2 regions of the Robertmurraya sp. DFI.2.37 genome follow, and region 2 is predicted to be linked to the other one. Evidence: predicted binding sites of a transcription regulator. Region 2 holds the regulator's gene; the other holds the start of a gene.
What was found. The regulator LexA, encoded in region 2, represses DNA repair genes until DNA is damaged. The targets are predictions, from matches to a motif close to CGAACATATGTTCG.
Positions count from the first base shown of each region.

Region 1: uvrB (excinuclease ABC subunit UvrB) is a predicted target of LexA. The motif match lies at 14,850-14,863, and genes of this name have one in related genera.

Region 1 covers NZ_JARGEJ010000055.1:4,405-20,499, reverse strand. Annotated here, with positions in the region: gene PZE06_RS20780 (LuxR C-terminal-related transcriptional regulator) at 1-281, shown strand, start outside; gene PZE06_RS20775 (hypothetical protein) at 831-1,031, shown strand; gene PZE06_RS20770 (Spo0E family sporulation regulatory protein-aspartic acid phosphatase) at 1,161-1,349, shown strand; gene PZE06_RS20765 (EAL domain-containing protein) at 1,485-3,974, shown strand; gene PZE06_RS20760 (CsbA family protein) at 4,150-4,371, shown strand; gene ahrC (transcriptional regulator AhrC/ArgR) at 4,481-4,957, shown strand; gene arcA (arginine deiminase) at 5,363-6,595, shown strand; gene argF (ornithine carbamoyltransferase) at 6,674-7,678, shown strand; gene PZE06_RS20740 (M20 family metallopeptidase) at 7,743-9,092, shown strand; gene PZE06_RS20735 (YfcC family protein) at 9,155-10,633, shown strand; gene arcC (carbamate kinase) at 10,707-11,672, shown strand; gene PZE06_RS20725 (Crp/Fnr family transcriptional regulator) at 11,944-12,633, shown strand; gene PZE06_RS20720 (methyl-accepting chemotaxis protein) at 12,682-14,430, shown strand; gene uvrB (excinuclease ABC subunit UvrB) at 14,946-16,095, shown strand, end outside.
Region 2 covers NZ_JARGEJ010000050.1:14,503-30,597, reverse strand. Annotated here, with positions in the region: gene sirA (sporulation inhibitor of replication protein SirA) at 1-298, opposite strand, end outside; gene tkt (transketolase) at 488-2,494, opposite strand; gene PZE06_RS20055 (DUF896 domain-containing protein) at 2,735-2,968, opposite strand; gene PZE06_RS20050 (YneB family resolvase-like protein) at 3,093-3,749, opposite strand; gene yneA (cell division suppressor protein YneA) at 3,760-4,074, opposite strand; gene lexA (transcriptional repressor LexA) at 4,228-4,851, shown strand; gene PZE06_RS20035 (DUF4183 domain-containing protein) at 5,270-5,617, opposite strand; gene PZE06_RS20030 (DUF4183 domain-containing protein) at 5,775-6,155, shown strand; gene PZE06_RS20025 (hypothetical protein) at 6,910-7,719, opposite strand; gene PZE06_RS20020 (hypothetical protein) at 8,226-8,747, opposite strand; gene PZE06_RS20015 (hypothetical protein) at 8,988-9,116, opposite strand; gene glnA (type I glutamate--ammonia ligase) at 9,161-10,495, opposite strand; gene PZE06_RS20005 (MerR family transcriptional regulator) at 10,562-10,972, opposite strand; gene PZE06_RS20000 (methionine gamma-lyase family protein) at 11,105-12,382, opposite strand; gene hflX (GTPase HflX) at 12,414-13,676, opposite strand; gene PZE06_RS19990 (trimeric intracellular cation channel family protein) at 13,878-14,510, shown strand; gene spoVK (stage V sporulation protein K) at 14,546-15,493, opposite strand; gene hfq (RNA chaperone Hfq) at 16,065-16,095, opposite strand, start outside.

The DNA of each region.
Region 1 (16,095 bases), on a different contig from region 2:
TGACAGAAATTGAAATTCCATTTGGTCAAGAAAATGACATGGAATTAGGAGTTGGACAAGAAGAAATCAAGTTGAAATTGAATTTATCAAATCGTGAAATGGAAGTGCTCCACCAAGTATTAAAAGGCTTAAATAATCGCGAGATTGCCCAGTCCCTGTTCATCAGTGATCATACTGTAAAGAACCATATGACCAATATTTTGCAGAAACTGGGCGTTACCGATCGTTCTCAAGCAATTGCGAAAGTATATCAAATGGGCTATACGCCTCAAAACAGCTAAGCGTTCCATTTTTCATCATGATAATAACTGCACTGACCGCTTTCAAAAGCGCTTTTCCATTTAACTGTTAGACAATATCAGGTTGATATTTTGACTGCTGTGGTTCTAAACCAGAGCAGTTTTTTCGTGTTGTTTTGCTTTCGTTTGTAGTGGCTAACTTTTTAATGAGTGGATCTGCATCTGGGGCAAGCAGCCAAAGCTAAATGCACTGTAGGCTGACCTTATTGAAAGAAAGGTTCTTTTGACCCGGCATTAGCGAAAACATCGCAGAAACGATTTGAACCTTAATGGTTCCAAAGACGCCTTCGTTTTGGTGTGACTTTAGAGTAATTTTTATATATGTATTTACGTCTAAAGGAACCTGCATAGACCACCGAGGATAAACGGCGATGAATATGAAAAAAAGGTGCTTCAAATTTATTTAGGATTCCTTGTGCTCATGATAGGATTCCATTCCTATTGGAGAAAAAGGGAGGGTAGGGGGATGGTTTATCACGAGTGTTTCAAGCAAACTACTAATAGAAGGTAGTCTTAGCCGGAGGAGATAGAATGAAAGATTCACTGCTCATGAGTTTATGCGTTTTATACATTCAGAATGGTTGGGATCCGCATGTTCTCTCCAGCAAGTATGAAGTGACTGATAAGCAAATTGGCAAGTATTTAACCCTTTTAACAGAGAAAAAGATAATTTTTAAAATAAGTGGGACATTTAGATATATTCTTCCAGAGGAGCGCTCCTACCATAGCTAGGAAAGAATAGGAACAGCATCCTAAAAATGGGGAAATAAGAGAATTGGGAATTAGAGGGGATTACGAAACGGGTCAACATCCTCCAAAATGAAGGTAACAAGAAGAGGAAGGATCAGGAGGAGGATGGATGTGGAGCGACTGAAGGAAGGAGAACGAATTTTGAAACAAATATCCGAGCACAAACGGAAATTAGTTCAAATCGCTAAAGATAAAGGGATGCACAGTGCTGAGACGCTTCGCTGCAGCCAGGAGTTGGACGAGTTGATTAATTTGTTCTACCGAAATTTACATGCAGGTTATGAGAATAGTCGCAGATAATCTTCGCTTTCCAATATTTACATGGAAAAAATAATATTGTAGTATGGTAATTTCTTGTATGATAGGAAAGAAAAGCTAGGGAAGTAGAATTAAAAGTCATCATGAATAATAGATGAACTGAAGGGGATAGCGAAGATGAGGTCGAAAAATCTGTTACCTCACAATCAAAATGATAAAAAGAAAAAAGTGGATGGCTTTTTTTCGCATCATACACAAAGATTCATGGATATGTGGAATTGGGAATATCATGTTAAATTAAATAAAGCCCGATGGAATCGACAAACTTATCATATCTTCGGCATTGAAACTGAAGATTTTGAAATAACTTGGGAAAGTGTTTTTGCATATGTACATATGCATGATAAAAAAATATACTGCGATAGTTTTCAAAAAACAATTAATGAAAAACGAGAACTCGATTTTGAACACCGTATTATCCGAAAGGATGGGCAGGAACGTGTCATCTTTCTCCGTTCAAAAGTTATTCTTGGTGAGGACGGAGAAGTTGAACGTATTTTCGGAACGATTCAAGATATTACAGAAGTAAGAGGGTTAAAATTGAGATTAGAGCAAAGTGAGGAACGGTTTAAATCGGTAGTAGATCATTTGTCTGTTGGGATTTGGTCATACGATTTCTATAATAATGAGATTACATTTTGCTCTAAAGGATTATCGGAGATCTTTGGCATTTCCATTGATATGCTCAGTCCCGGGCTATTAAAAGAATTCATTTTCCAAGATGACAAAGAATTAGTTAAAAGAAATGCATCTCTTTTGGAGAAGGGGGAAGAAGTGAATCATCAATTTCGCATCCTTGACGGAAAAGGACGAATAAAATGGCTTGAAGGTCAATTTACTCCCCATCTTAATCAAGAAGGTGATCTTATCCGTATGGATGGAATTGTGAAAGACATCACCGAAAGAGTGGAATATACGGAATCATTGGCATATATGGCTGATCATGATTATTTAACGAAGCTGCCAAATCGAAGATACATTGAAAGAAAATTACAAGAGCAAGTTGTTGCTGCAAGTGAAAAAACTGAACAATTCGCTGTCTTTTATGTTGATTTGGATCGCTTCAAATATATTAACGATACATTTGGACATGAAATCGGCGACAAATTCTTAGTGACTTTTGCTGAGCGCTTACAGCTTTATTTAGGGTCAGCAGGATTTGTTGCCCGAATTGGCGGGGATGAGTTTACGATCCTGTTAAATAAGGTAACGGGATTAGAGGAAGCGATTAAGCTAGCGAATAAGATGATAGCTAAGATGGAAATGCCTTTTGAGATTGAGGGCTATGAGCTTTTCATCACAATGAGCATTGGCATTAGTCTTTATCCAAGAGACGGAGAGGATTTCCGCACACTTTTGCGAAATGCTGATGCTGCACGTTATAAAGCAAAGGAGCTTGGCAGAAATGATTGGCAGATCTTTTCTCCATCAATGAACATTGAATCCTTTAAACTATACGATCTGGAAAAAGATCTAAGAAAGTCTCTTATCAATGAAGAGTTATACATTGAATTTCAGCCGAAAGTAAACCCTAAAACTTCAAAAGTCGAAGGTGCTGAAGCGCTAATTCGTTGGAATCATCCTGAATGGGGCATCGTCTCTCCTAATGAATTCATTCCATTAGCAGAAGAGAGCGGCTTTATCTTTAAAATCGGTGACTGGGTCGTGAAAGAAGTTTGTGAAATGTTAGGAATTTGGTTGAGGAAAGGGATTCCTGTTGTGCCGATCTCTGTTAATATTTCACCTAAACGATTATTGAGAGCGGATTTTGTAAAGACGGTGAAAGAAACGATTGAAGCAGCCGGTATAGAACCGAAGTTAATTGAGTTAGAACTGACTGAGCAAACGATCATTAGGAATGTGGACGTGACGAAAAATATAATTGCCGAATTGAAAGAACTAGGTGTGAAGATAGCGCTTGATGATTTTGGTACAGGTTATTCTTCGCTTTCGTATTTAAAAGATTTGGAAATTGATACCCTGAAGATTGATAAATCTTTTATCGATGGAATAACGTTACAGACGGCAAATGATGCGATTGTTAAAAGTCTGATTTTTTTATCAAAAGAAATTGGTATTCATATCGTTGCAGAAGGTGTAGAAACGAAGGAACAGCTTCTCTTCCTATTACAGCAAGGGTGTCAGCAGATCCAAGGGTATATATATAGCAAACCCGTTCCAGCAATGAAGCTTCAACAGTTGTTAAGAAGAGAGTTTATGACCCCACAACAGACAAATATGTTAGCTGATAAAGTTGAAAATCGCAGAAAATATGAGCGATTTCAATTACATACACCATTATCTGCAGAGATGACGATTGTGAAATTTAAAAATAAGGAAGTGAAATTAGGCTACTCTAAAGTGCTCATTAAGAATGTAAGCCTCGGCGGACTCAATTATAGAGCAAATAGTAGTTTACCGGTGCAGAAAGATGTTGTGGTTCTCATAACGACACAAATTTTGGGGAAGGAAGTCAAATTTTTTGGCAGGAATGTTTGGAAATCTGAAGAAGATGGCTTCTATGAATATGGCTTTGAATTCATTATCAATGAAATAGAGCGGGATCAGCTTGAGCCAATCTTCCATAATATGCTCCTTTTAGCATGAGGGAAGTTTCAATCATATCCAGCGTTCTTCAAGGAAATCAGTTGGCTTTTTTGACAAGCTAAAGGTGGGCGTGGCCGGTGAATTTTCCACTAGCCTATTTGCCTATCACATTGAAAAAAGCTATTCTTAGTTTAGTAACTTTGTATTTAATGTGAAGAAGGTGTAGATAGTGTTAATGAAAGTAGTAATGGCACTCCTTTTACCTGGAATTCTTGTCGTGTTATTTACGAGAGTAACCTATAATCGCTACATAGGGCTGATCCTAACGGTTGCGCTTATTACGGCGTCTGTTTATAAAGGTTATACTAACTCTTTCTTGCTCATTGTCATTGATGCCTTCTCTTTAACAACGGGCTTTTGGTATGCTCAACGGATGGCGCAAAAGGTACGAAGCTAAGTGATAAGATCTGTAATAGAATCGACACTTTTTCTGTAAAAAAAGAGGAACGTTCAATGTACAATCAAATTGAAGATTGACTCGATTTTTACAGGAGAGGTGTATTCACATGTCAAAGGGCCAAAGGCATCACCTTATTAGAGAACTGGTTCGTACGCATGAAATTGAAACACAAGAGGATCTTGTTAGACTTTTATGTGAAAAGGGGATGAAGGTCACTCAAGCAACTGTTTCGAGGGACATAAAAGAGTTAAATCTAATTAAAATTCCTCTAAACACTGGGAGCTTTCGCTACAGCTTGGTTGGAGATATTAATTATAAGCCACATGAAAGGCTTGAACGTTCACTTGTTGAAGTATTTGAAAAATTAAGCATGGTCGGTCCCCTTATCGTCCTTAAAATAAGCCCAGGTAACGCCCATGTAATTGGTGCGCTACTGGATCAAATTGAATGGCCAGAGATGCTAGGAACGGTTTGTGGAAATGATACTTGCTTAATCATTTGCTGCTCTGATGAGGATGCGATCATTTTGCATGACCGTCTCCTTAAATACGTCGGCATCGAAACGGCAAACTCAAGCTTATAAAAATATAGACTCGCTTACTTAACAAGGCGGTTTCCAATTGGAGATCGTCATTTTTGTTTAGAACGATCAATTTAGCAAATGTGTTCGGACGATCATAAGGAATAATCGTCCTTTTTTATTGAATTGTTGTAATAAATAGTCAGAATATATTTATTTTATAAGCCGCGATCTGAAAATATTCTCGAAATATGCAGGAAAAAGTAGAACGATGACAGAGAAAATAATGTTGAAAGCGATTTCTTTGTAAAAATATACAAATAGTTGAGTTTTGTATAATATTTTTTGTGAAATAATTCACAACTAATGTTCAAGGACGACCACAGTTTTAGAAATATAAACCCTTTATCATGAAAAGTGTAAAGGATATCCATACAAAATGTTATAGGAAATGAAGGAGGTTTTATTATGAGGCATCCGATTCACGTAACATCTGAAATTGGCGAATTAAAGACTGTTTTACTTCATCGTCCAGGGAAAGAAGTAGAAAATTTAACTCCAGAGTTTTTACACAAATTGTTATTTGATGATATTCCTTATCTTCCTACAATTCAAAAGGAACATGATTATTTTGCAAACGCTTTAAAGAACCGTGGTGTCGAGGTTCTATATTTAGAAAACTTATTGACGGAAGTTTTAAGTTCGGAAGAGATTCGCCTCCAGTTCATTGACCAATTTTTAGCGGAGAGTAAGTCGAACGTAAATGGAGCAAGGGAAACTTTAAAGGAATATTTGCTTTCATTCCCGACCGATCAAATGGTCGACAAAATGATCGCAGGGGTCATGAAAACTGAAATTGAGGAAGGAAAGAAAACTCATTTATACGAGTTTATGGCGGACCATTATCCGTTTTATTTAGATCCGATGCCTAATCTATATTTCACACGTGATCCGGCAGCAGCGATTGGCAACGGCTTATCTATTAATCGCATGAGAGAAGGAGCACGGCGGAGAGAATCGATGTTCATGGAATATATTATTAAATATCATCCACGCTTTGCAAAGCACGATGTTCCTGTATGGCTTAACCGGGATTATGAATTCGCTATTGAAGGTGGAGATGAACTGATTCTTTCGAAGAGTACAGTTGCGATTGGGGTTAGTGCACGCACTTCTGCGCGAGCGATAGAGAAATTGGCGCTCAACCTTTTTAAACGTCAAAGTGACATTACCAAAATAGTTGCCGTTGAAATTCCTAAGAGCCGGGCATTCATGCATCTTGATACGGTATTTACGATGGTGGACTACGATAAATTCACGATCCACCCAGCTATCCAAGGGCCTGACGGAAATATGCGAATTTATATTCTTGAAAAAGGCAAAGACCCAGAGCATGTAAAAATTACGGAGCGGAGTAACTTAACAGAATGTTTGAAGGAAGTGTTAGGGCTGGATGAAATTCAACTTATTCCGTGCGGTGGCGGAGATGTCATAGCTTCTGCCCGTGAGCAGTGGAATGATGGTTCGAATACTCTTGCGATTTCGCCTGGAGTTGTTGTGACGTATGACCGAAACTATGTATCGAACGAACTGTTAAGGGCAAGCGGCATAGAGGTGATAGAGGTACCGAGCTCGGAATTATCAAGAGGCCGTGGGGGTCCTCGTTGTATGAGTATGCCAATTATGAGAGAAGATATTTAATCGACAAAAATGGCATCTGTTATTCATCTTTATACATTAGTAAACGAGCAGACATTTTTGAAAAAGGTGGAGAGGATTATGTTGACTGATAAGAAGCCAAATTTAAAAGGAAGAAGCTTTTTAGCATTACGTGATTTTACTGAGGAAGAGATTAATTATTTAGTAGACTTTGCAGAAGAGTTGAAGGTGAAAAAGAAACAGGGAATTCCCCATAAATATTTGGAAGGAAAAAATATCGCCTTATTGTTTGAAAAACCTTCGACAAGGACAAGATGTGCTTTTACAACAGCGACCATTGATTTAGGAGCGCATCCAGAATACCTCGGCAAAGGAGATATTCAATTTGGGAAAAAGGAATCTGTCGAAGACACTGCCAAAGTATTGGGAAGAATGTTTGACGGAATTGAATTTAGAGGCTTTAGTCATGAGACCGTGGAATTGCTGGCGAAATACTCTGGTGTTCCTGTGTGGAATGGTTTAACGGATTTATTCCATCCGACGCAAATATTGGCAGACTTTTTAACGGTTAAGGAGCATATCGGGCATCTTAAAGGAGTTAAGTTTGTCTATGTCGGCGATGGCCGCAATAACGTTGCCAACAGCATATTGATCGGTGGGGCAAAGGTAGGAATGGATGTCCGCATTTGTTCACCAGCTTCTCTATTCCCAGATGAAACGATTGTGAATTATGCGAAGGAAGTGGCGAAAGAGTCCAATGGGCGAGTCATCGTAACGGAGGACATCGCCCAGGCCGTTGATGGTGCTGATGTTATTTATACGGATGTGTGGGTTTCAATGGGTGAAGAAGATAAATTTGCAGAGAGAATCGAGCTATTAAAGCCATATCAAGTAAATATGGAAATGCTGAAGTTGACTGGAAATGATAATGTCATGTTTCTTCACTGTTTGCCTGCTTTCCATGATTTAGAAACGCAAATAGGCCGTGAAATCTATGAAAAATTTGGTTTAACAGCCATGGAAGTGACAGATGAGGTTTTCCGGAGCGAGCATTCTCATGTTTTTGATGAGGCGGAAAATCGCATGCATACGATTAAGGCGGTAATGGCTGCGACATTAGGGTAATTTTCATGACCAGGGAAAGGTTTTTTCCTTTCCTTGGTTAATAAACCTGAAATAAGGTGATCCCATGAATGATTATCATGAAATTAGTGAAGAAATTGAACGATTAAAAGCGGATTATATTCATTCGTTAGAAAAGTTGATCAAGATTAAAAGTGTCATAGATGAGGATGATTCTCCTTTTCCTTTTGGCAGTGGAATTAATGAAGCGCTCAGAACAGCGTTGGCGATTTGCAAGCGATTGGGCTTTCGAACTTATTATGATCCGGCTGGCTATTACGGTTATGCAGAGGTCGGAAGTGGGCAGGAAATGGTTGGAATTCTTGGGCATTTAGATGTCGTGCCGGCAGGACGGATGGAGGAGTGGAGCTATCCGCCATTTCAAGCCACTGTTCAAAACGGCAATATGTATGGAAGAGGAACACAGGATGATAAAGGACCGATACTAGCCACAGTCTTTGCGGTAAAGGCATTAATGAATTTACACAAGCCTTTTCATAAGAGAATTCGGATTATCTTTGGGACCGATGAAGAAACGCTGTGGAGATGTATGCAACGTTATCGTGAACAAGAGGAATGGCCGACAATGGGCTTTACACCTGATGCCATTTTTCCACTCGTATATGCAGAAAAAGGACTACTTCAGTTTTTGTTAAAAGGGAGAAATCAAACTTCTTTGCGCGTGAATGGCGGGGAGGCCTTCAATGCGGTGCCAAGCAGTATTCATTATCGTGGCGAGAAGCAGAAGGAGCTTGAAGAGAAGCTCCGTGAATTAGGATTTGCATACGTTCCACAAGCAGCTGGACTGACCGTTTTAGGAGAGCCAGCTCATGCTCAAGTGCCTGAGGAAGGAATTAATGCAATTACGCGTTTATGCATTGCTTTATATGAAATAGATGTCCATTCCAATGTTATTGATTTTGTCTATGAAAAGGTAAGTACAGATGTTTATGCCAGAGCTATTTTTGGGGATGTTCAAGATGAAGTATCAGGGCCACTTAAGTTTAATATTGGGAAAATTTCGCTTCAAGATGAAGAGGTTTTGTCAGTGGATATGCGCATTCCTGTAACGGCTAATAAAAATGAGTTAGTAGATCGGTTAAGAGAAGCGATTAAACCGTATCAGCTTGAATACGAAGAGGTTGATTTTTTGGACTCGATCTATGTTCCTACCGATAGCCCGCTAATTCAAACTCTAATGAAGGTTTATCAAAAATCGACTGGTGATACGGTGTCAGTGCCGATTTCGTCGGGTGGTGCAACCTATGCAAGAGCGATCGATAATTGTGTTGCGTTTGGAGCGATATTTCCAGATCAAGAAAAAGTGGAGCACCAGCCTAATGAATATATAGAGTTAGAAAAAATGTTCAAGGCTATGGAAATTTATGCACTAGCGATCTATGAGCTAAGTAAATAAAGGAACATTCATAGCTACATCGTTCTATATGGAAAATTAAATAGGTGTTAGGAGGCTTGAACATGAAAAAATTTAAAATGCCTACTGCTTACACGATCTTATTCTTGATCATCATCGCCATTGCTGCGCTTACTTGGGTTGTACCAGCCGGTGAATATGAAAACAAAGACCCAGGGTCCGAAAGCTTTGAACCGGTTCCAGGCACTTATTCACCAGCGGAGCAAAATCCGCAAGGCGCCTGGGAGGTTCTTTATGCACCAATAAAAGGTTTCTTTGATGCTCAAGATATTGCATTTTTTGTTATTGTTATTGGAGGTTTTTTAGGTGTTGTAGTAAAAACAGGGGCAATTGATGCAGGCATAGGTCGAATTGTCCGAAAGCTAAAGGGAAGGGAAATTTGGCTCATCCCTGTGTTAATGACGGTCTTTGCAATTGGAGGAACAACTTATGGAATGGCGGAGGAAACGATCGCGTTCTACCCGCTTGTGATTCCGATTTTAATTGCAGCTGGCTACGATTCTCTGACCGCTGTCTCCATTATCGCTTTAGGTGCCGGTGTCGGTGTGCTCGGATCGACCATGAATCCTTTTGCTACCGGAATTGCATCGGGCTTTGCTGGAATTTCGATTGGTGAGGGTTTATTGCTTCGCTTGATCATTCTCATTGTAGGACTAGCTATAACGATTGCCTTCGTGATGAGATATGCGAATCGAGTCAAAAATGACCCGCTGAAATCTCTTGTAGCTGACATGAAGGAGGATAACGAAAAGCATTTCCTTAAAGGGCAATCAGAAGAGGTTCTTGAGCTTACAGGGAAAAGAAAAGCCGTATTAACCATATTTGCGATCACGTTTGTGATCATGATTCTTGGTGTAATTCCATGGGCTTATAAGTTCGATATTCCATTCTTTGAAAATATGAATAATGCGATTTTGGGAATTCCTGTTATTGGAAAAATATTAGGTTCGATCATTCCGCTAGGAGACTGGTGGTTTGGAGAACTCACTTTATTATTCTTGTTTTCTTCGATTATTATTGCCTTTGTTTATAAAATGGGAGAGGTTGAGTACATTAATACTTTTGTTGATGGTGCAAAGGATCTACTAGGCGTTGCCTTAATAATTGGCATTTCCCGCGGTATTTCCATCGTGATGAATGATGGGGGAATGACAGCTACAGTGCTCCATTGGGGCGAAGAGCTATTGGCCGATGTGGGGCCAGTTGTCTTTACCAATCTATCATTTTTATTCTATCTACCTTTGTCATTTTTAGTTCCGTCAACCTCTGGATTAGCCACTTTATCAATGCCGATTATGGCTCCGTTAGCGGAGTTTTCAGGTTTAGGACGGGATGTTGTCATTACAGCATTTCAAAGTGCTTCCGGAATTGTCAACCTTGTTACTCCAACAAGCGCTGTTATTATGGGAGCGCTCGCAATAGCTCGTATCCCTTACAACGTCTACCTTAAGCATGTATGGAAGCTACTGCTTATTCTGACTGTTGTAGTGATGGCGATTATGAGTATTTCTGTATTGTTTTAAAGGCTAGACTTCTTTGAACATGTCATCATTTTTAGAAGCCGGAATTTCGAATTGTAGAGGTCGGGAGGATCGTATTATGTCAAAAAAAATTGTTGTCGCTCTAGGTGGAAATGCGATTCAAACTGGGAATGGGGCAACTGCTGATGAACAGCAGCAAGCCTGTATCCGTACAGCACGAGAATTAGTGAAGTTAATTGAAGATGGGCATAAATTAATTATTACCCACGGGAATGGTCCGCAGGTCGGAAATTTATTGCTTCAACAGAAGGCTGCTGAGTCAGAAACGACGCCTGCACTTCCCCTCGATACATGCGGTGCCATGAGTGAAGGCATGATCGGCTACTGGCTGCAAAATGCGATGGATAAAGCCCTTTTAGAAAATGGGATTGAAAAAGATGTGGTAACAGTAGTGACAAGGACGTTGGTAGAGGAAGATGATCCAGCATTTGTCCAACCAACAAAGCCAATTGGCCCTTTTTATACAGAACAAGAGGCAAAGAAACTAGAAAAAGAGCAAGGCTTTATCTTTAAGGAGGATGCCGGCAGAGGTTGGCGCAGGGTTGTCCCTTCACCTAAGCCGACAGCAGTATTAGAGTATCGAATTATCAATCAACTAGTGGCTGATGGAGACATCGTCATAGCAGGTGGAGGTGGAGGAATCCCAGTTATTAAAGGAAAAGATGGAATTGAAGGAGTGGAGGCGGTTATCGATAAAGATTTTGCTTCACAAAAATTAGCAGAATTAGTTGATGCTGATATTCTCCTGATTTTAACGGCTGTTCCTAACGTAGCGATCAATTTCAATCAGCCAAACCAGCAATTTTTCAATGAGGTGACAGTGGAGGAGTTAAAAAAACATATTGCTGATGGACAGTTTGCACCAGGAAGCATGCTGCCTAAAGTAGAAGCAGCTATTGAATTTGCCAAATCAAGATGCGGCCGAAAAACGATTATTACTTCCCTGACTCAAGCCTATGATGCCATTTCTAATGGAGCAGGGACACATATTATTGCGAAAGAAGAACTGGTTATGCACTAGATTTTCGAGCCTTAGGAGACTGCTATTTTAGTGGTCTCTTTAGGCGATCCACCCATTTATAAGTCCTCCTCCATTTTCCAGTTTGCTCTTTTTAGCTTGAGAAAGAAACTCTATTTTAGGATGAAACAAAAAGCGGGGTTATCCGCAAAAAATGCTGAATGGATGTTCGAAAATTGCCATATAACGGTAAGTTGAGAGCTTCCTTTACTATATATAATAGAATTGTAGAGCCGGTTATACATCACTGTAACAACAATGAGGAGGGGTATAGATGAAACCAGAAAACATTGTTGAATTATTAAAGAGCTTTGAAGTGTTTTCCCATAGTTCTGAGAAAGAATTAATCCAATTAAGCTCATTTGTGTACTGGAGAACCTATAGGAAAGGACAGCTGCTGTTCACCGCCGGCGATCCTCGGGAAAGAATCTATTTATTAGTGGATGGATTTGTCAAACTTGAAAAGAACAATTCTGACGCGACCCTTTTGTATTCAGATTATATTAAGCCAAATACACTATTTCCTTATGGCGGACTTTTTTCAGATCCGGATTATCATTACTCAGCGATTGCTGTTACAGATGTGGAATTATTATATTTGCCAACCTTTTATTTTGAAGATACAGTGAAGCGAAGTAAAAAGCATCTCCTACATGTTGTTCGTGAACTATCTTCGATTTTAAGATTACATGAAACAAGGCTGCAAAAAATGACGAACTCAAATGCAACTGAACGAGTTATTCATACGATTAGCTACTTGATGGAGGATTTGGGCAGTCAGGAAGGGGATGTAGTTACCCTTAGGTGTCCAATTACGACAACGGATATCTCCAATATTTCAGGAACCTCAAGAGAGACAGTTAGTCATGTGATCAATGACTTAAAAAAGAATAATATCCTATCTTTTAACTATAAAAAAATGACCATTCATGATCAGCAATATTTTCAGTTGGAGAGCTCTTAATAGTCGGTATTGATGGAATCTCGCTTAAGAGACGGAGATGAGTGATGAATGATGCGAAAAGAAACGAAGCTAGGCACGAAAATCACATGGTCATTAATGATTGTCATGGTTTTTATTCTAGTCATGACGATCATTATTTTGATTCAGAATACTTCTAAAGCAGTTGAGCAAACGATTTCAAACTATAGTATACAAACCGCAGAAAATATTGCTAGTTTCATTGATGTAAACCAATATGAAGAGTTTCTAGCAACCAAAACAGAGAATGATGATTATTGGGAGCTACGGGAACTATTAAATGATTTACGTGAAAAAACCGGTTCGTTTTATGTTTACACATTAGCAGTGGATGATGACAAAAATGTAATGATGTACATCGATGGTCTGCCAAGGGACTCAGAGATTTCTTCATCAATTGGCGCTCCAACTACGGCAACAACTTACGAAGATATCGAACCGGTTCTTGATGGAAATGTGAGTCATACGGAAATCGTTCACGATCCTGAATATGGGGATTACCTATCAGCGTTCGTCCCGATTACCAACAGCAGCGGCAGTGTAATCGGAATATTAGGAGTGGATATTGATGCCAGAGCGGTCGGGGCTATCCAGAATACAGTGAATAAGGAGGGATTGCCTTTATTTATCGGAGTAAACGTTTTGGCCATTGCCATTGCCGGTGGTGCCTTATTTTTGTATGTGAACCGAATGCTGAAAAGATTTCCATCATTAACGAGAACAGCTAATGTGATTGCAGAAGGTGATCTAGTTGAGGCTGACAAAATTATGAAAGGTGAGCGCAGCAGTAGTTCAGGAGAAATGAAAGTTTTATCAGACGCCTTCAGCGTCATGATTCGAAATATGAAAGAGATCATTTTAAATATTTCTGCTACTTCCATAAAGCTAATGGAGGCAGCAAAACATCTAAATGCAAATGTTTCTGATGTAAATGAAGCCAGTACGATGATTTCAAAGGCAGTTGCAGAAGTGGCTAGCGGTAATCAAACGCAACTCCAGAAGACGAATGAATCGAAAATCGCCATTGAACAAATGGCGCAGGGAATTCAAAATATCGCAGAATCGGCAAGCCATGTAGCAGAATCATCACAAGAGATGATCAACAAAGTTAAACGTGGAGACGAAGAATTAACGACAGTCATGAATCAAATCGATAGGATTCAGGAGACGGTTTCCAAAAATTCTAATGTTACAAAGGAATTGGGTCAACAGGTGCAAGAAGTGGAACTCATCTTAAAAGTAATTTCTAATATAGCCGATGAAACCAACTTATTAGCTCTTAATGCTGCAATTGAAGCAGCAAGAGCAGGGGACCATGGCAAGGGATTTGCGGTTGTAGCAGACGAGGTAAGAAAGTTGGCCGAGCAATCCAAGCATTCAGCGGAACAAATCTCACAGTTAATTGCCAAGTATCAGCACACGACATTACAGGTTGTAACAGAAATGGATAATAGCATCAATGAGGTAGAACTCGGGGTCAACGCCATCCATTTAGCCGGTGCTACCTTCAAAGGAATCTTTGAGGCGATTCAAAAAGTAAACGAAGAACTCCAAGAAGTGACAGCAACAACGGAACAAATGTCAGCAGCCTCAGAAGAGCTATCTGCTTCCATCGACGAAGTCGCCCAATTATCTCAAGCATCCGCAAGCTACTCAACCGAGGTTGCCGCCTCAACCGAAGAGCAAATGAATATTTTCAACGATATCAAAAGATCAACGGACCTTTTACAAACACTATCTGAACAAATGGATGAAGCAATTAAGAAATTCAAGATTTAATGCGAATATGAGAATGAACGCGACCAACGGAAACGGACAAATCCTTGGTCGTTTTCATTTGCGCTGCTGTCTCGGCGGCGAAATTTGCTTTACAACTTCTGAGACTCTGACTCATAGCGGCGCGCAAACAAGGTAGGCATCGGTGTAATCTCGTACAGAACGGACAATCAAAGCGAGATCAGTGCAATCCTGAGAAGAATGCGCGCAAACAAGGAAGAAACCAGTGTAACCCCAGCTAAAACACGCACAATCAAAGCAAGATCCACGTAATCAGCGCGAAAGCACACGCAGCCTTCCCCTGCACTTTCTTTCGTACAGATCACCCCACTTAAACCACCTGCAATCCCCACTCAAAAACGGGTAAAATCCTCTCTCAAACTCCCGATTTTGAATGAAGCTATTTCCAAAAGTAAAAAAAACGAATATCCGTTCGTATATTGTTGGTTAGTTTTTGGATGTTTGTGGTAGAATGGGAATATGAGTTTATCGGATTGAGTGGAGAAGGAGGCTTTTGTGTGAAGGATCAGTTTGAATTGGTTTCGAAATATTCACCTCAAGGGGATCAGCCAGAAGCTATACGAAAAATTGTTGAGGGGATAAAAGCGGGGAAGAAGCATCAGACCTTGTTAGGAGCTACGGGAACGGGGAAGACATTTACGATTTCCAATGTCATTAAGGAAGTGAATAAGCCGACCCTTGTCATCGCTCATAACAAAACGTTGGCAGGACAGCTTTATAGTGAATTTAAAGACTTTTTCCCCAATAACGCTGTTGAATACTTTGTCAGCTATTATGACTATTATCAGCCAGAGGCATATGTTCCTTCCACTGATACATTTATTGAGAAGGATTCAAGTATTAATGATGAAATAGATAAGCTTCGTCACTCGGCAACATCCGCTTTGTTTGAACGAAAAGATGTCATCATCATTGCCAGTGTTTCCTGTATTTATGGTTTAGGTTCGCCAGAAGAGTATCGGGAAATGGTCCTTTCCTTAAGAACGGGAATGGAGATCGAGCGCAATCAGCTTCTGAGACGATTAGTTGATATACAATATGAGCGCAATGACATCAACTTTCAACGTGGTACCTTCCGAGTAAGAGGAGATGTGGTTGAGATTTTTCCTGCTTCAAAGGATGAGCATTGCTTAAGAGTCGAGTTTTTCGGTGACGAAATTGATCGGATTCGTGAAGTGGATGCTTTAACTGGTGAAATTATGGGAGAAAGAGAGCATGTCGCAATTTTTCCAGCATCCCACTTCGTAACCCGTGAGGAAAAAATGAGGGTAGCGATTGAAAATATTGAAAAAGAGCTAGAGGAACGTTTAAAGTACTTACGAGAAAATGATAAGCTCCTTGAGGCTCAGCGTTTGGAGCAAAGAACACGTTATGATCTTGAAATGATGAGAGAAATGGGCTTTTGTTCAGGGATTGAAAACTATTCAAGACATTTAACATTAAGACCGTCTGGTTCAACGCCATATACACTTCTCGATTATTTCCCAGAGGACTTTTTAATAGTCATTGATGAATCTCATGTGACGCTGCCACAGGTTCGGGGAATGTATAATGGCGACCAAGCGCGAAAGCAAGTGCTGGTCGATCATGGCTTTCGCTTGCCTTCAGCGATGGATAACCGCCCATTGCGATTTGAAGAGTTTGAAC
Region 2 (16,095 bases):
TGGTTAAATAGCGATCAAAAATTTCTAGTTTAGCGAAGCTGCTTTTGCCATAAGAAACTTGATAGATCCCATTCTCAAACGAATAACCAGCGGTATTTTGCAATTGTTGTTGAATGTATTGATGGAGTCGAATACTAGGGATTGGCTTTGTAATATAAATAATTTGTTTAGTAATGATCGAATATAATTCTCCAAAGGCTGATTCATATTCTTTAAAAAGTTGAAAAAACATAGACTCTCTTCCTAAATAATGGGAGGCAAATTCATCTGTAATTATGTATAATTGATAACTTCTCAACCATAACTCCTCCTTCTTTCACATCCTTTCTTTTATTATATTAAAAATTAGAGCGGATGTTTGTCTTAAATAGTTGAAAAATTCCGCTTTTTTTGTCGAAACGATTGAAAATCATGCATCTTTCTTAATGAAAAAAAGATGGCCAATTCGCAAATAACGAATCAGCCATTTTAAAAGGAACTATTCTTTCTATTGATTGAGCAATGCTTTCACACGCGCAACAACATTTTTAACTGTAAAGCCATACTCTTCCATAATCTTCTCTCCTGGAGCAGATGCACCAAATTGATCAATCGCCAAGACATCGCCCTCATCACCAGTATATCGATGCCATCCGAGCGAAGTAGCCATTTCAATTCCTAAGCGTTTCTTAACATGTTTAGGAATAACACTTTCTTTATATTCCTCTGTTTGTTGTTCAAATCGATGCCATGAAGGCATGCTTACAACAGAAGCATGGATTCCTTCATTTTGTAAGGATTTTTGCGCCTCAACCGCTAGTGATACTTCTGAGCCTGTGGCAAGTAAAAGTACATCAGGAGTTTCCGTATTAGCAGGTGAAACAACATAAGCCCCCTTCGATACACCTTCATACGCCTTATCTGCTGTACCATTCAATGTAGGTAAGTTTTGACGTGTCAGTACAAGGGCCGTTGGACGGGTAGTCGATTCTACGGCAAGCTTCCATGCAGCAGCTGTTTCATTTCCATCAGCAGGGCGCAACACATCAAGATTTGGCATTGCCCGTAAGCTAGCTAACTGTTCAACCGGTTCATGTGTTGGTCCATCTTCGCCGACCGCAATACTATCATGTGTAAATACATAAGTAACGGGCAAATTCATTAGAGCTGCTAAACGAATAGCAGGACGCAAGTAGTCAGAGAAGACGAAGAATGTTCCGCCAAATACTTTTAAACCTCCATGAAGAGCCATTCCGTTCATCGCTGCCCCCATTGCGAATTCACGAACACCAAACCAAATATTTCTTCCTTCATATGATTCAGGTGTAAAATCGCCAACACCTTTAATCGTAGTTTTATTTGAACCTGCTAAATCAGCAGAGCCCCCAATTAAATATGGAAGGTTTTTCGCAATGGCATTTAAAGCCTCACCAGAAGATGCGCGGCTTGCTAAACTCTTTCCATCCTCATAAACTGGCAGCTCCTTATCCCAGCCCTCAACCAAATCGCCATTATTAGCGGTCTCAAATTGAACGGCTAATTCTGGATATTCTTGTTTATATGAAGCAAAAAGAGCGTTCCATTCTTTTTCTTTCTTTTCACCATTTTCAGCAACTAGCTTTTTAAATTGCTCGTACACTTCATTTGGTACATGGAAATCCTCTTCAAATGTCCACTTGTAGGCTTCCTTTGTTAACTTTAATTCATCAGCGCCCAAAGGAGCACCATGAACATCTGACTTACCAGATTTGTTTGGTGAACCATAGCCAATAACCGTTCTAACTTCAATCATCGTTGGATGAGTTTGATCACTTTTTGCTTCCTCAATCGCTTTTGCAATCGCTTCAAGATCATTTCCATCTTCAACGCGAATATATTGCCATCCATATGATTTAAATCTTTTCTCAATGCTTTCTGAGAATGAACGATCTAAATCACCATCAAGAGAGATATCATTTGAATCATAGAGCACAACAAGCTTACCAAGTTGTAAGTGACCGGCTAATGAAGCGGCTTCAGCTGAAACTCCCTCCATTAAATCACCATCGCCACAAATACTATATGTATAATGATCAACAAGCTCATAATTATCTTTATTATATACAGCTGCCAAATGTCTTTCTGCCATTGCCATCCCAACAGCCATAGAAATTCCTTGACCTAGCGGCCCTGTTGTTGCATCCACTCCTGGAGTATGACCATATTCAGGGTGTCCTGGAGTTTTGCTTCCCCACTGACGGAATTGTTTTAAATCTTCGATGGTAAGATCATAGCCTGACAAATGTAAAAGGCTATATAAAAGCATGGAACCATGGCCAGCAGATAATACAAACCGATCCCGGTTAAACCAATGTGGATTCTTCGGATTATGGTTCATATATCTCGTCCAAAGTGTATATGCCATTGGGGCAGCTCCCATCGGCATACCAGGATGCCCTGAATTCGCCTTCTCAATCGCATCAATGGATAATGTTCTTATTGCGTTAACCGATAATGCATCAACTTGTCCAAACATTTATTCTATCCCTCCTATTTATTCCTAACCTAAGTGAAATTTCGATAATAATCAACCAGTTGATTACCTCATATATCTATCATTTCTAAACAGAATGAAATCCACTCTACTTATTAAATATATAGCGGACGATTTGTTTTCTCAACAAAAAAGTCCAATTTGTTCCTATTTTGCCACTTTCGTATCCAATCTATGTGTCCATAACAAAAAGGAATACAGTTCATTGTATTCCTCAAAAAATTAATGCATTTTGTTTCTCTTTTGATATTCCTTAAGTTTTTTGGGGGTAACATCATTCCCTTTCGGATCTACAATTGTAACACCTTTAAGCGTATTTAACATTGAAGAACGGAAAGTTTCCAAGTACTCTTTTCTTAGTGCAGTTTGCTCCTTCGCTTCTTCCTCTGTTAAGCTTGACTGTTTCGCCTTTTTAGCTAATTCATTAATTCTAGCCAACTTTTCTTTTGATAGCATAATTAAGCTCCTTTTTATGTTTGTTACATCTATAGATTCTTCATAATATTCGTTTCATCATTCTATGCTCAAACTAAGTAAATTTCATATTACTAGAATCTATAAGTGATTACAAGCAAAGAGCCTAGTTTTCCTGCTTGTTAGCATCATCCATATATTCCTTATATCTACGATGAACGGTCGCTTTCGAGACAGGATATCCAAATCCTCTTAATGTCGCGGCAATTTCAGCGAAAGTCAACTCATTTCTGCGCAAGCGGATGATTTCTTCTACCGGTACCTCCAGCTTTTCTCTCCCGCTGTTGGAACCATGATTTTTAAGGTTTCTTTGGGGTTCATAACCACCTTTAACAGCTCGCCTCATACCTCTTTTAATTTTACTATTATGTAATTTCCTTTGGTATTCTTCCACCATTGCGACAATTTGTAAAACCATTGAATCCGATTCGGAGATTTGCAGTTCTCCGTTATGAGCAATCGTAAATAGAGAGACTCCCTCTTTCATAATGCAATGGAGCAAGGCGATTTTCGCATTGCCTCTTCCTAGCCTTGTCTCATCTTGAATAAGAACAGTTTTCACATCTTGTTCTTTAATGAGAGAAAGAAGTTCAAAGATGCCTTCACGCTCATAATCATAGCCGCTCGCTTTTTCTTTTATCACTTTAATGACGTCAAGTTGATATTGTTGAGCTAAGCTTAATAATTCTTCTTCCTGCCTTGCTAATGATGTTTCTTGAGTATCCTTATTTGTACTAACACGGCAGTAAATAATGGCTTTCATTGAATGGTCTCTATTCATTTTCTCGGCTGCTCGCAATATATAAGCCATCTTTCTTAACCGGAATGACGATGGAGTCTCCTACATAGATCGCCTCATCAATTTCATTCGCATTTTTTACCCACTTGATAAACTCGGCAGGAGAAAGCTGATGTTCGTCTGCGTACGTTTTGGCTAACTGCCATAAGGAATCCCCTTCTTCTACTTTAATTGTTAAATAATCTTCCTCTATAGGAGTAGGCGATTTTTCAGCCAACACTAATGCAAGTACAAAGCTCAAACCAATTAATAGAATTGCATAACAATATTGATTCCATAATTTCTTCATCTTTCACACCTCAAACTAAGAATATATGTTCGTTGTTAATCACATTATAATACGAACACTTGTTTCCAGTCAACAAAAATTCGAACTTATGTTTGTATCAGTTGGAAATACATGCTATAATCAAAGCAAGAAATAGAATTCGAGGTGTGTACTATGGTAAAGCTATCAAAAAGACAGCAAGATATTCTTGAATTTATAAAAGACGAGGTCAAGCTAAAGGGATATCCACCATCCGTAAGAGAAATCGGTGAAGCTGTTGGCCTCGCATCTAGCTCAACTGTTCATGGGCATTTAGCTAGACTCGAGAGCAAGGGACTCATCCGCCGGGACCCAACGAAACCACGTGCGATTGAAATTTTAGAAGCTGATGAAGAAGCCAATATTCCAAAAAGTAGAGTAGTAAATGTACCCGTTGTCGGAAAAGTAACAGCCGGACTACCGATTACGGCAATCGAGAATGTGGAGGAATACTTTCCATTGCCTGAGCGCTTTGCCGCAGACGACGAACATGTATTTATGCTAGAAATTATGGGAGAAAGCATGATCGAAGCTGGGATTTTGGACGGTGACTACGTCATTGTTAGACAACAGCAATCCGCTAGTAATGGAGATATTGTTGTAGCAATGACTGAAGACGATGAAGCAACGGTAAAACGCTTCTTCAAAGAGAAAGATTATATTCGTTTACAGCCTGAAAACTCAACGATGGAACCGATTATTTTGAGAAACGTCTCCATCTTAGGAAAGGTTATCGGTGTTTACCGTCATATACACTGAGCTTATCAATCTCGTAAAAGCAGGTTAACCTGCTTTTTTTTCCTTTTGAATAATTTTTCTTCATTTGCCTCATATTAAAAGAAAAAATTTGAAAGGATTTTTATATGAGCACTCTTACTTCTCAATTTCTAATGAGCTTACTCTCTTCTTCTCTTGTTATGAAATATAACTTAAATTGGCATCGCAAACTCATTCTTCTTTTCATTCCCCTTTTTATTCTTTTTACTTTTTTGCAAACAGAATATTTGCTTAAGAGAGTGGAGATAAAACAAACGAGGGAAACTAAAAAGTAACTCAGAAAAGTTTAGCAATATTATCCGCTATAGGTTAACTAAAAACTGATAGGTTCCGACAAGAAGAACTAAAAAATGATTACTAAAGACAACGATTAATTTTTCTTATCCTTCATTTTCAATCATTAAAATTTGAACATTTGCAAAATTACCGGGGCGCCTTTCGGGGGCGCGTCTTCTGTTTTTAATGTAATTTCTCCTTTTTGCACTGCATAGCAGTCCTTCGGCTGCAACACTCCGTTAATAAAAAGATTCATATATGATACTTGCGAGGGGGCAAGAATTACCTGCTTCCCTAATTCAGGAATTCCATCTACTTCCTTGTATGATTTTGATTCTCCATCTGAAACTGTGTAGTATTCGTATACTTCCACTTTTTTAGGAAGATGATGGCAGGAGATGACAGGAGGAATTAACGGAATGGTCAAAAAGGGTTTGATAAAATGATTGCGATCCCAATTTTTAGATGTCACCTTTTCTTTCCTCCTTTATGCTCACGATACATGCCTTTTTCAACATTATATAAATAGGTCGAGATTATGTGCTTGGTCTTACATTATCTATACGTAAGTTTAGTCAATAAATGACAACAGGCATAATATAGTAAAAACTTGGAAAGGAGGAGTTACCTTGCCCCTGCAGATTATGAAGCTAGCAATTAGCGCAACTTCGACGATTAGCACATTTCCAACTGTTGAAAGATTCTTCACTGAAGCGGCAGAACAAGTTACTGGCGATGGTACTTTAACGATTGCGGTTGAGGATTTCTGGACTGACACTGGAGCAGCTGCAGACACACTTCCAGAATTAACGGCTGACAATAGCTACATTAATGTTTATATAAATGGTGTGCTGCAAATGGATGACTTAATTGCCTACACGCCAGGTGCTACTGGTGTAGGACAATTAGTGATTACTGTTCCTACTGGTTCAACAATTGAAGCAGCATCTCCAGTCGTCCTAGTTGTCACAAACTTTGCGCCAACAAGCGATACAACGATTATCACCTAAGTAAATCTCACCTCTGAAAATGATATTTCAGGGGTTTGTTTTTTGCATATTACCATTTAATACGCATCAAAAAAACAGATGCCTGTCAAAAAACCTTTCAGTTTAACGGAAAAGCGTGCGAGACCAAGCATCACACGAAATGAGGCAAAAATCGTTTTATCAACAATTCTGTTAATAAAGCTTATCTAATAAAGTTTATATTGATGCTTCATAAAATATTGAATATAATTTATGAAATGCCTCTGTAGCTCTAGAAGGGAAGAGCGCCGGAAAACATTGTAGAACCGGGTCGCAAGGCAAGGGTTTCAGAAGCACCGAAAAGCAAATGAGCTGAGGCAGGTGAAATTCCTAGCCGGTGAAAATCCGTAGGGAAGCGTGTTCTCCCCTAGCCTATGCTTACGAAAGGAGTACGGGTTCGAATCCCGTCAGAGGCATCTCCTCATTAAAAAAATGATTAACTCAAGCGTGTGACTTTGCTGACTGAAGGATAATGAGCATTTATCCCGAAGATAGTTGTATGTTACGCTTCCCATCGTGCTCCATGCCTGATTCGCTCCCCAAAGCACAATCAATTGCGAATTGCGCAGATCAATACGGTCATTTATTCCATTGAAAGACCCTCATTCTCGAAAATTTTATAATCGTTCAATCTCTTTCCAGTTAGGCATCACATATCACCTATCCTCGGGTTTGTTTTGATCAAAGGAAAAAGCGCACAATTGGGCGCTTTTTAAATAGTTTAGCGGAAATAGGCTTAATTGGTTAAAAAAGTGTACCGACTCAAACCAAACGTAGATTGCACATCTACCCAAGGAGCAAAAGTCAGCGAATAACCTGCTTTCACCGATTCAAAACCCGGTATACAAGAACGCACAGTCGAATGATCAACTTCCCCTGTGACATTTCCTAATAGATTGTAATAATTATCTGTAATTGCACTCCCACTATTTCTTTCTACACTTTCAAATCCTTGGGAAAATGCATTATTTTTAGCTTCAAAGGGCTCTTCATAATCAGCAGTTATTTTTATGTAATCTCCGTAATTTTTTTCAAGAAACTTTTTCTGACAACTTGTAATATTTTTTGTTGCTAATTCAATGATACTTTTATCTTCAAAAAGAGATATCGCCCCATTAATTCCCATTTCCTTTGTATACTGAATTATCTCATCTTGCAATCCAACCAACTCATCATAGCTTTTATCAACATTTTTTACTTTGATTTCAATATCCTTATCTCTTAATTCAAGGATTTTATTGACTGCATTATCAACCTTTTTTCCTAAATTAGTATTTTCGAAATTTTTTACTCTTTGTATGATTACCTCTGATTGCTCATCATTAAAGTGATAATAACCATCTTTCTTAATTTCTTCTGATGTTAATCCTTCTTGCTCATAAATTTTTCGGATCTCTCTCAAGATTGCTGCTCGTATTTTACTCTCCTCAAAAAGCTGCTCTTCAAAATTTGGGCCAGCTCTATGACCCATTGCATATCCTTGCTCTTGTCCTAAAAAAATGAAAAAAGATGCTGTTAACAAAAGAGTACAGATCATTTTTTTCAACTTACTTCCTCCTTGTTATAAATATAAAGAGAATGTTCTAGTAATTTCATAATAACACACAGAACGTAAGCTAATCCTTACTTGTTCTGTCTTTTTAAAGGTTGTATTAAACATATTATTGAAAAAGGGATTTTAGGCTCATTCCGTGTGAAACCAAGGTTTCATACGGAATGAGCCTAAAATCAACACCGATATACAACAAAACCTAAAAAAATGATTTCTCGTTTGAATGATCCAAATGAGAATGTTCAAATCTTACTTTTCTATTGATCAGTGATATCCTCTCCTCTCACTCATCATTTCGATTTTTACTTCTTTAAATATTACAAGTCAAAACAAAAACCCTCAATAATGCTATCAAGGATTTTACTAATTAATACTTTTGCGATATTGCTCTCTTTTCTCATGGATGAACAACTGTAACACTAGAAAATGAAGAAAAGTAGTCTTATAAAGTAATGCAACACTAGTGGTTAATTATAAGAAAAATTAAAGAAGCATTTAGTTTAATTTACAGAATAACTGTTATTATAATTTTTCGTGTTTCTTGAAGAGGTAAAGGAAATATAAAGCACGATAATAATACCGAATAATAGAGTGATATGAAAAAGGAAATGAAGCGTATTTGGAACAATTCCATTCATTACTGGAAGGAAAGAATGGGTATCTCCAAACATTTGATTATATCTTTCGACTTTTTGTTCTGCACCATACCCAAATAAGTAAGGAATCCACCAGGATATTAGCACTCCAACAAAAATACATAACTGGTGGATTATTAGCCAAAGTTTAACCCAGATTGGATACCTTTTTCCCATGAATTTAACTAACAAGCCCATTAATATTAAAATTTGCCCTACATTAATCAATGTAACAGTGATTAATTCATTATATGAATTTGCTTCTCTAATGGCTTGAACGTCATTAAATGAACCTAAAGGAACCCAATCTTGTACGATCATAAAAAAAAACATAAAACTAAATCCAGCCAACAATAGTTTTTCTGAAATACGTATTTCTTTTTTCACAGATTCCCTCCTTTAAAATAACATACATTACAATTACAACAACTACAATTTAGCACATACAGATAACTCTTTCTATATCCCTAAGGTCTAATTTAATGTACGGCTTAGGTCTTAAAATTTATATGTATTTTAATTTAATGCTACAACGCCAACTCTGTTCCTATACTTCAATTCTTCTCCTTTTGAAAGAAACACCACCATTTGTATTATAGGTTCAACTTGAAATGAAAATATAACTGGTTAACCATTTTTAATCTCCACTTTCATAATATTAATAAATTCTAATTTATCGGCACTACGGAAGAGTTTTTTAATACCACGCTGTAAGCTTTTTGGAACCCAAGGCCAAGCCCATGGTTTCTTTTTCACAAACAAAAAGCCCCTGACGCTCAGAGCGCCAAAGGCTATAAACATTAATACATTTGCATATATTGCTCTCTTTCCCATGGATGGACTTGTGTACGGAACATATCCCACTCGATCTCTTTTGCTTCTAAGAAATGTTCTAAAATATGTTCTCCAAGAGCAGCAGTCATGATTTCATCTGCTCTAAGCTGATCTAATGCTTGCGCTAAAGTAGCAGGTAAATCTACAATTCCTTCCTCAATGCGCTCTTCTCTTGACATCACGTAAATGTTACGATCAACAGGAGCTGGAGGAGTTAATTTATTCTTGATGCCGTCTAGACCAGCGCTTAAAAGAACAGCCATTGCTAAATATGGGTTAGCTGATGGATCAACGCTTCGCACCTCAACACGAGTGCTTAGACCGCGAGAAGCAGGGATCCGAATTAATGGTGAACGGTTTCTAGCAGACCATGCTACATAACATGGAGCTTCATATCCAGGTACTAAACGCTTGTAAGAGTTAATTGTTGGGTTTGTTACTGCTGTAAACGCTGGTGCGTGTTTGATGATACCTGCAATGAATTGACGTGCGGTATCACTGAGCTCTAAGTTTCCAGTTGTATCAAAAAATGCATTTTTACCGTTAGTAAACAATGATACGTTGCAATGCATTCCAGAGCCGTTAACACCGAATAATGGTTTTGGCATGAATGTGGCATGTAAACCATGCTTACGAGCAATCGTTTTTACTACTAGTTTAAAAGTTTGGATTTGGTCACATGCAGTGATTGCATCTGCATATTTGAAATCAATTTCATGCTGACCAGGTGCCACCTCATGGTGAGAAGCTTCGATTTCAAAGCCCATTTCCTCTAATTCTAGTACGATATCACGGCGACAGTTTTCCCCTAAATCAGTTGGAGCTAGGTCGAAGTAACCACCGGCATCATTTAACTCAAGAGTCGGGTCTCCTTTTTCGTCTAACTTGAATAAAAAGAACTCTGGCTCTGGTCCCAGATTGAAGTCAGTGAAGCCTAACTCTTCCATTTCTTTCAAGATACGTCGTAAGTTATTACGTGGATCTCCTAAAAATGGAGTGCCGTCTGGATTGTAAATATCACAAATTAAGCGTGCAACTTTTCCTTTTTCAGCAGTCCAAGGGAAAATGACCCATGTATCTAAATCAGGATATAAATACATGTCAGATTCTTCGATTCGAACAAATCCTTCAATAGAGGATCCGTCGAACATCATTTTATTGTCCAAGGCTTTTTCGAGCTGACTGATAGGAATCTCCACATTTTTGATTGTTCCTAAAATGTCAGTGAACTGCAGGCGGATAAACTTTACGTTTTCCTCACTCGCCATTCTTTTGATATCATCTTTAGTAAACTTCGCCATTCTACTTCCTCCCTATTTTTACTTCTTGTTGGCCTCTCCCAACTAGTGACATGCTAGGAAAAGCTTTTATGACTTAAAAAAGCGAGACATATCTCCTTGACGAAGGGAAGAACGATTGAAACGACCAGCTTGCATCATTTCAGCCCTTAAAATCCTCCTCAATTCATCATCAGATAATTCACGTCTTACTTTTTTAGCTTCTTTCTCCATCTCCTCAGTTACTACTTCTTTCTCCTTCACAGCAAAAAGTTGTTTAATTCCAGCAAGATTAACTCCTTGGTCAATAAGATCCTTAATCTCAAGCAAAAGGTCAATATCATTAAGAGAAAACATTCTCCTATTTCCCTCTGTTCGCGCCGGAGAAATCAATTGGTGTTCCTCATAGTAGCGGATTTGCCGAGCAGTTAAATCAGTTAATTGCATCACAATTCCTATTGGAAATAGTGGCATCGTACGACGAATTTCACTTCCGCTCATGCGATTTTCTCTCCACCTTTCTATCATGCTTTTATTATATTTAATGTTAGGTTTTCTGTCAACAGATGTTAGGTTATATTACATGATTTTTTTAAATATTATTTTTCTTTGATCTTTTGAGCTATTTACCTATTATTTTTCATCAATACTCAGGAGCTTCTTTTCTAATAAATGATTTAGTGCGATGCAAATCGCTATTTTGACATGTGAATATGTTAATCCCCCTTGAACGTATGCCACATATGGTGGACGGGTCGGTCCATCAGCGGTAAGTTCTATACTCGCTCCTTGGATAAACGTGCCTGCTGCCATAATGACATCATCTTCATAGCCAGGCATATAACTCGGATATGGCGTTACATGAGAATTAATAGGAGAAGAAAATTGAATCGCTTGGCAAAAAGCAATCATCTTCTCTCGTTCATCAAACTGGACAGACTGGATTAAATCCGTCCGCACGGCATCCCACTTTGGATTTGTATTCATTCCCAGCTTTTCAAGCGTGGCTGCGGTAAGGATCGCTCCTTTTAAAGCTTGCCCAACGATATGCGGCGCCATAAAAAAGCCCTGATACATTTCTTGTAGACTATAAAGGGATGCCCCTGCTTCTCTCCCAATCCCAGGCGACGTAAGTCTATAAGCGCAAGCCTCGACCCATTCTTTTTTGCCGACAATATAACCGCCGGTTTTAACAAGGCCACCGCCGGGATTCTTGATCAATGAACCAGCCATTAAATCTGCCCCGACATGACATGGTTCAAGCTCTTCCACGAATTCTCCGTAACAATTATCGACAAAAACGACGACTTTCGGATGAATCTTTTTTACAAAATCAATCATTTCCTTTATTTGCTCAACTGTAAAAGAAGGACGATTCGCATAGCCTTTAGAGCGCTGAATACCAATCATTTTCGTATTAGGCTTCATCGCTTGTTTAACTGCCGGGTAGTCAATATCCCCTTCTACTGTTAAAGGAACACTGTTATAAGAAATCCCATATTCCTTTAACGAACCAACTCCACTTCCCCTAATACCAACAATTTCTTCGAGTGTGTCATAAGGCTTTCCTGTTATGTAAAGAAGTTCATCACCAGGTCTAAGTACTCCAAAGAGGGAAATGGAAATGGCATGAGTTCCTGAAATGATTTGAGGTCTAACTAACCCAGCCTCACCACCAAATACCTCTGCGTAAATATCCTCTAATGTATCTCGACCAATGTCATCATAACCATAACCGGTTGATGGAATAAAATGCGAGTCACTTACACGATGATGCTGAAAACTTGAAAGCACTCGAAATTGATTGCGATCGATTCGTTCGTCAATCTCTTGATGCAAATCCTGCACTTGTTCCTCTACTTCTATCATGATTTTTTCTAACTGCTTGCCATATGTTAATTGCTGATACATGCTGTTCTCCTTCTATATATCAAATATCATTTCACTTAATCGAATAGTGATAAAGTTGGCCAAGTATTTGATGATCTGTCAAACAATAGCCTTTGCATACGTATAATTGTTTTTCCTCATGAAAACGAAGCTCTCTTAGTATGGTATCATTCTTAAGTTGCGCTAACAGCTTTCCTTCTGTTGATGGAACCTCTACATGGTAAAATTCCATTGCTTGCAATACAATCTGTTCAATTTGTTTTTTTAATCGCATGCGATCTTGTTCATCAAACGCACTAATTAGGATTGTTTCGGTCTTTGCCGTCGGAACAAAATCACCGTGCTGCTGATCCTTTTTATTGTAAACCGTTAGCTGCGGAATTTGCTGAACTTCTAAATCCACCAATAGTTTATGGACCGTTTGCTCATGCTGATAATAATCTTCACTGGACATATCGACGAGATGAAGAATTAAGTCAGCCTCCTTCACCTCCTCAAGCGTTGAACGGAAGGCAGCAATAAGCGTTGTAGGCAAATCTTGGATAAAGCCAACCGTATCTGTTAAAAGAGTGCCAAACCCACTTGGTAAAATCATTTTTCGAGTCATTGGATCAAGCGTTGCAAATAATTGATTTTCTTCAAATGAATCAGCTTCTGTCAAGCGGTTAAATAAGGTCGACTTCCCTGCGTTCGTATAGCCAACCAGTGCAATTTGGAACGCTTTGTTTTTCTTTCGTCTTTCACGGTAACGATCACGATGCTGGACAATAACACTGAGCTGGGTCTTGATATCATCAATTCTACGGCGGATATGGCGGCGATCGCTTTCAAGCTTCGTTTCCCCAGGTCCCCTTGTCCCAATTCCAGCTCCCAATCTTGAGAGGTGAAGCCCTTGACCACCGAGTCTTGGTAAGAGATATTGAAGCTGTGCTAATTCCACCTGTAGCTTCCCTTCCTTTGAACGGGCTCTCGTCGCGAAGATGTCCAAAATTAATTGTGTTCGATCAATAATCCTCCCTTCTAACTCTGCAGAAAGGTTTCGCACTTGACTTGGAGACAGTTCATCATTAAAAATAATCAGCTCAGCCTCCAGCTCTGCTTCCAATGCCTTTAATTCTGTCACCTTTCCCTTACCGATGTAAGTAGACGGATGAATCCGTTCTCTTTTTTGAATTAATTTTGCGACTACCTTTCCTTTTGCAGTTTCTGTTAATGACTCAAGTTCTTCCATTGAATATTGATAGCGAAGATCATCCTCTGTTGTTTGACAACCTACAATGATCACTTTTTCAATACTCGCTTCTTGTTTTGACAAATCATTTCCTCCTGTCCTTAAAGCATCTATATGAATTAGATATTAGGTGAGCTAATGCACTTCGAATTCATCATATCAAAAAAGAAGAGTGAACACGAATTTTGCAAAAAATAAATGTCTTTCATTGCAAACATGCTCCGTGATAAAATCAAGTTGTTTGTTTAAAGTGGGCGAATTTATCATTTAGAGGAGAATACAAGAATGACCTGGGAAGTATTGAGTATGATCGGCACCGTCGCATTTGCTATTAGCGGAGCGATTATTGCAATGGAAGAAGATTATGATATTTTAGGAGTTTACATATTAGGGATTGTAACTGCTTTCGGAGGAGGGGCGATTCGCAACCTACTTATCGGTGTACCAGTTTCAGCATTATGGGAGCAAGGACCCTTTTTTCAGGTTGCTCTTTTATCGATAACGCTCGTCTTCTTCTTCCTTAATAATCTCCTTAAAGTGTGGCAAAGATGGGGTAACCTTTTTGACGCCATCGGTTTGTCAGCTTTCGCAATTCAAGGAGCTCTCTATGCTGTAAAAATGGAGTTGCCCCTAAGCGCCGTTATTGTCGCGGCAGTACTGACTGGAAGCGGCGGTGGGATCATCCGCGATTTATTAGCAGGAAGAAAACCACTGGTATTAAGCGCAGAGATATATGCGGTGTGGGCGATTTTAGCAGGGATCGCAATCGGCTTAAAATGGACCGTGACTTCCTTTGAATTGTACACTCTTTTTATCATCATCGTTTTTTTACGTGTATTATCGTACACATACAATTGGAAACTTCCAAAACGATTTAATCTATCGATTCATGCAAAAAAGCGAAACATCGAAAGTTAATATCGAGCTTCAGATCATAGAAGGCTGACGTTTCGTCAGCCTTCATCAAGGATTAAATCATTACTTCGGATCGTCATTAAATCATGGCGATCGAATTGATTTTGCATGAGTAAGCGCATCGATTGGGCACGAATCGATTTTTCAATAACATTTCTCATATATCTGCCGTTGGAGAAACTCGTTACGTTTAAGGAATTTTTAATCCAATATAAATGATCGCGCAGCCTTTTCTCTGCTTCATGACTTAATGTATACTCTTTTTCCTGAAGCATCTTGTCACCAATTTCCATTAATTGATCAATGGTATAATCAGGAAAGTCGATCACAAGTGGGAAGCGTGAATAAAGGCCGGGATTTAACGTTAAAAACTGATCCATCTCTCTTGAGTAACCGGCAAGAATAAGTATGAAGTCATGTTGTTTATCCTCCATATGCTTGACCATCGTATCGATCGCTTCTTTTCCAAAATCTTTCTCACCGCCGCGCCCTAAGCTGTATGCTTCATCTACAAACAAAATACCACCCATTGCCTTTTTGATTAAATCTCTCGTTTTTTGAGCTGTATGACCAATGTACTCCCCTACCAAATCTGCTCTTTCTGCCTCGATAAGATGGCCTTTAGAAAGAACATTCATTTTTTGGAATAACTTCCCGATTAGTCTTGCAACCGTTGTTTTGCCTGTGCCGGGATTTCCTTTAAACATCATGTGAAGTGCCTGTTTTCCGACTTTTAGCCCTTCTTCTTCTCGTTTTTTATTAATATATATCCAGGCATATATTTCTTTAATCGTTTTCTTCATTTCTTCCATTCCCACTAATGTACCAAGTTCCTCCTCAATTTCCTTTAAAGCTGCATGCTCCTGTGGAATCGTCTTTGGAACCACTTTTACATCGGGCAACTCCTTCGCAACCGTTTTTCTTATTTGTGAATTAAGAACAATGCTAATTTGACCGTTATTTTTCATACGAATAGGTTGGTCCAAAGCTTTCACCTCACATTTCTAAAAGCTGTTTTCTCTAGTTGAATTCAGAAAAATTCAATAGTTGGGTGAATCGGCCATGTTTACGAAAAAGCACCGCTTCTCCATCTCAAAAGAATTATTTATCATCATCATACTCAGATGAGATCATTTTCGTGACACTAGCCTAATTTCACTTTTGCACAAGTTGACCTATGAAGCTGTTGATGTTCGGTTCTTCATGAAATCCCGATTCTTTCGTAGATGAAAAAAGGAGAAAATAATGCAATAACAGCTAAGCAACCACCCTGTTAAAATAGCCTAGGTTAAAAATGTTAACTATACTATATGTATTCAATTTAAACCTATTTCATTAAAGTTTTTATTAAAAACCCTTTCATCCTTTAAATATATTGCCAATGAGAATAAATTAAGGTCGTTTTCCTTAGTGGCTATTGTACGAACTGATTTTCGAGCAAGGAAACGCTCATATGAACAGCTAGCGCTAAGCCAGCTTCATACTCCAGACCGGGAAAATCCCCCCTCGATAGAAAAATAAAAAGGCTCACTTCGTATTGAAGCGAGCCTTTGTATTTTACGATTGTGAAGGATTTTCTAAATCAATT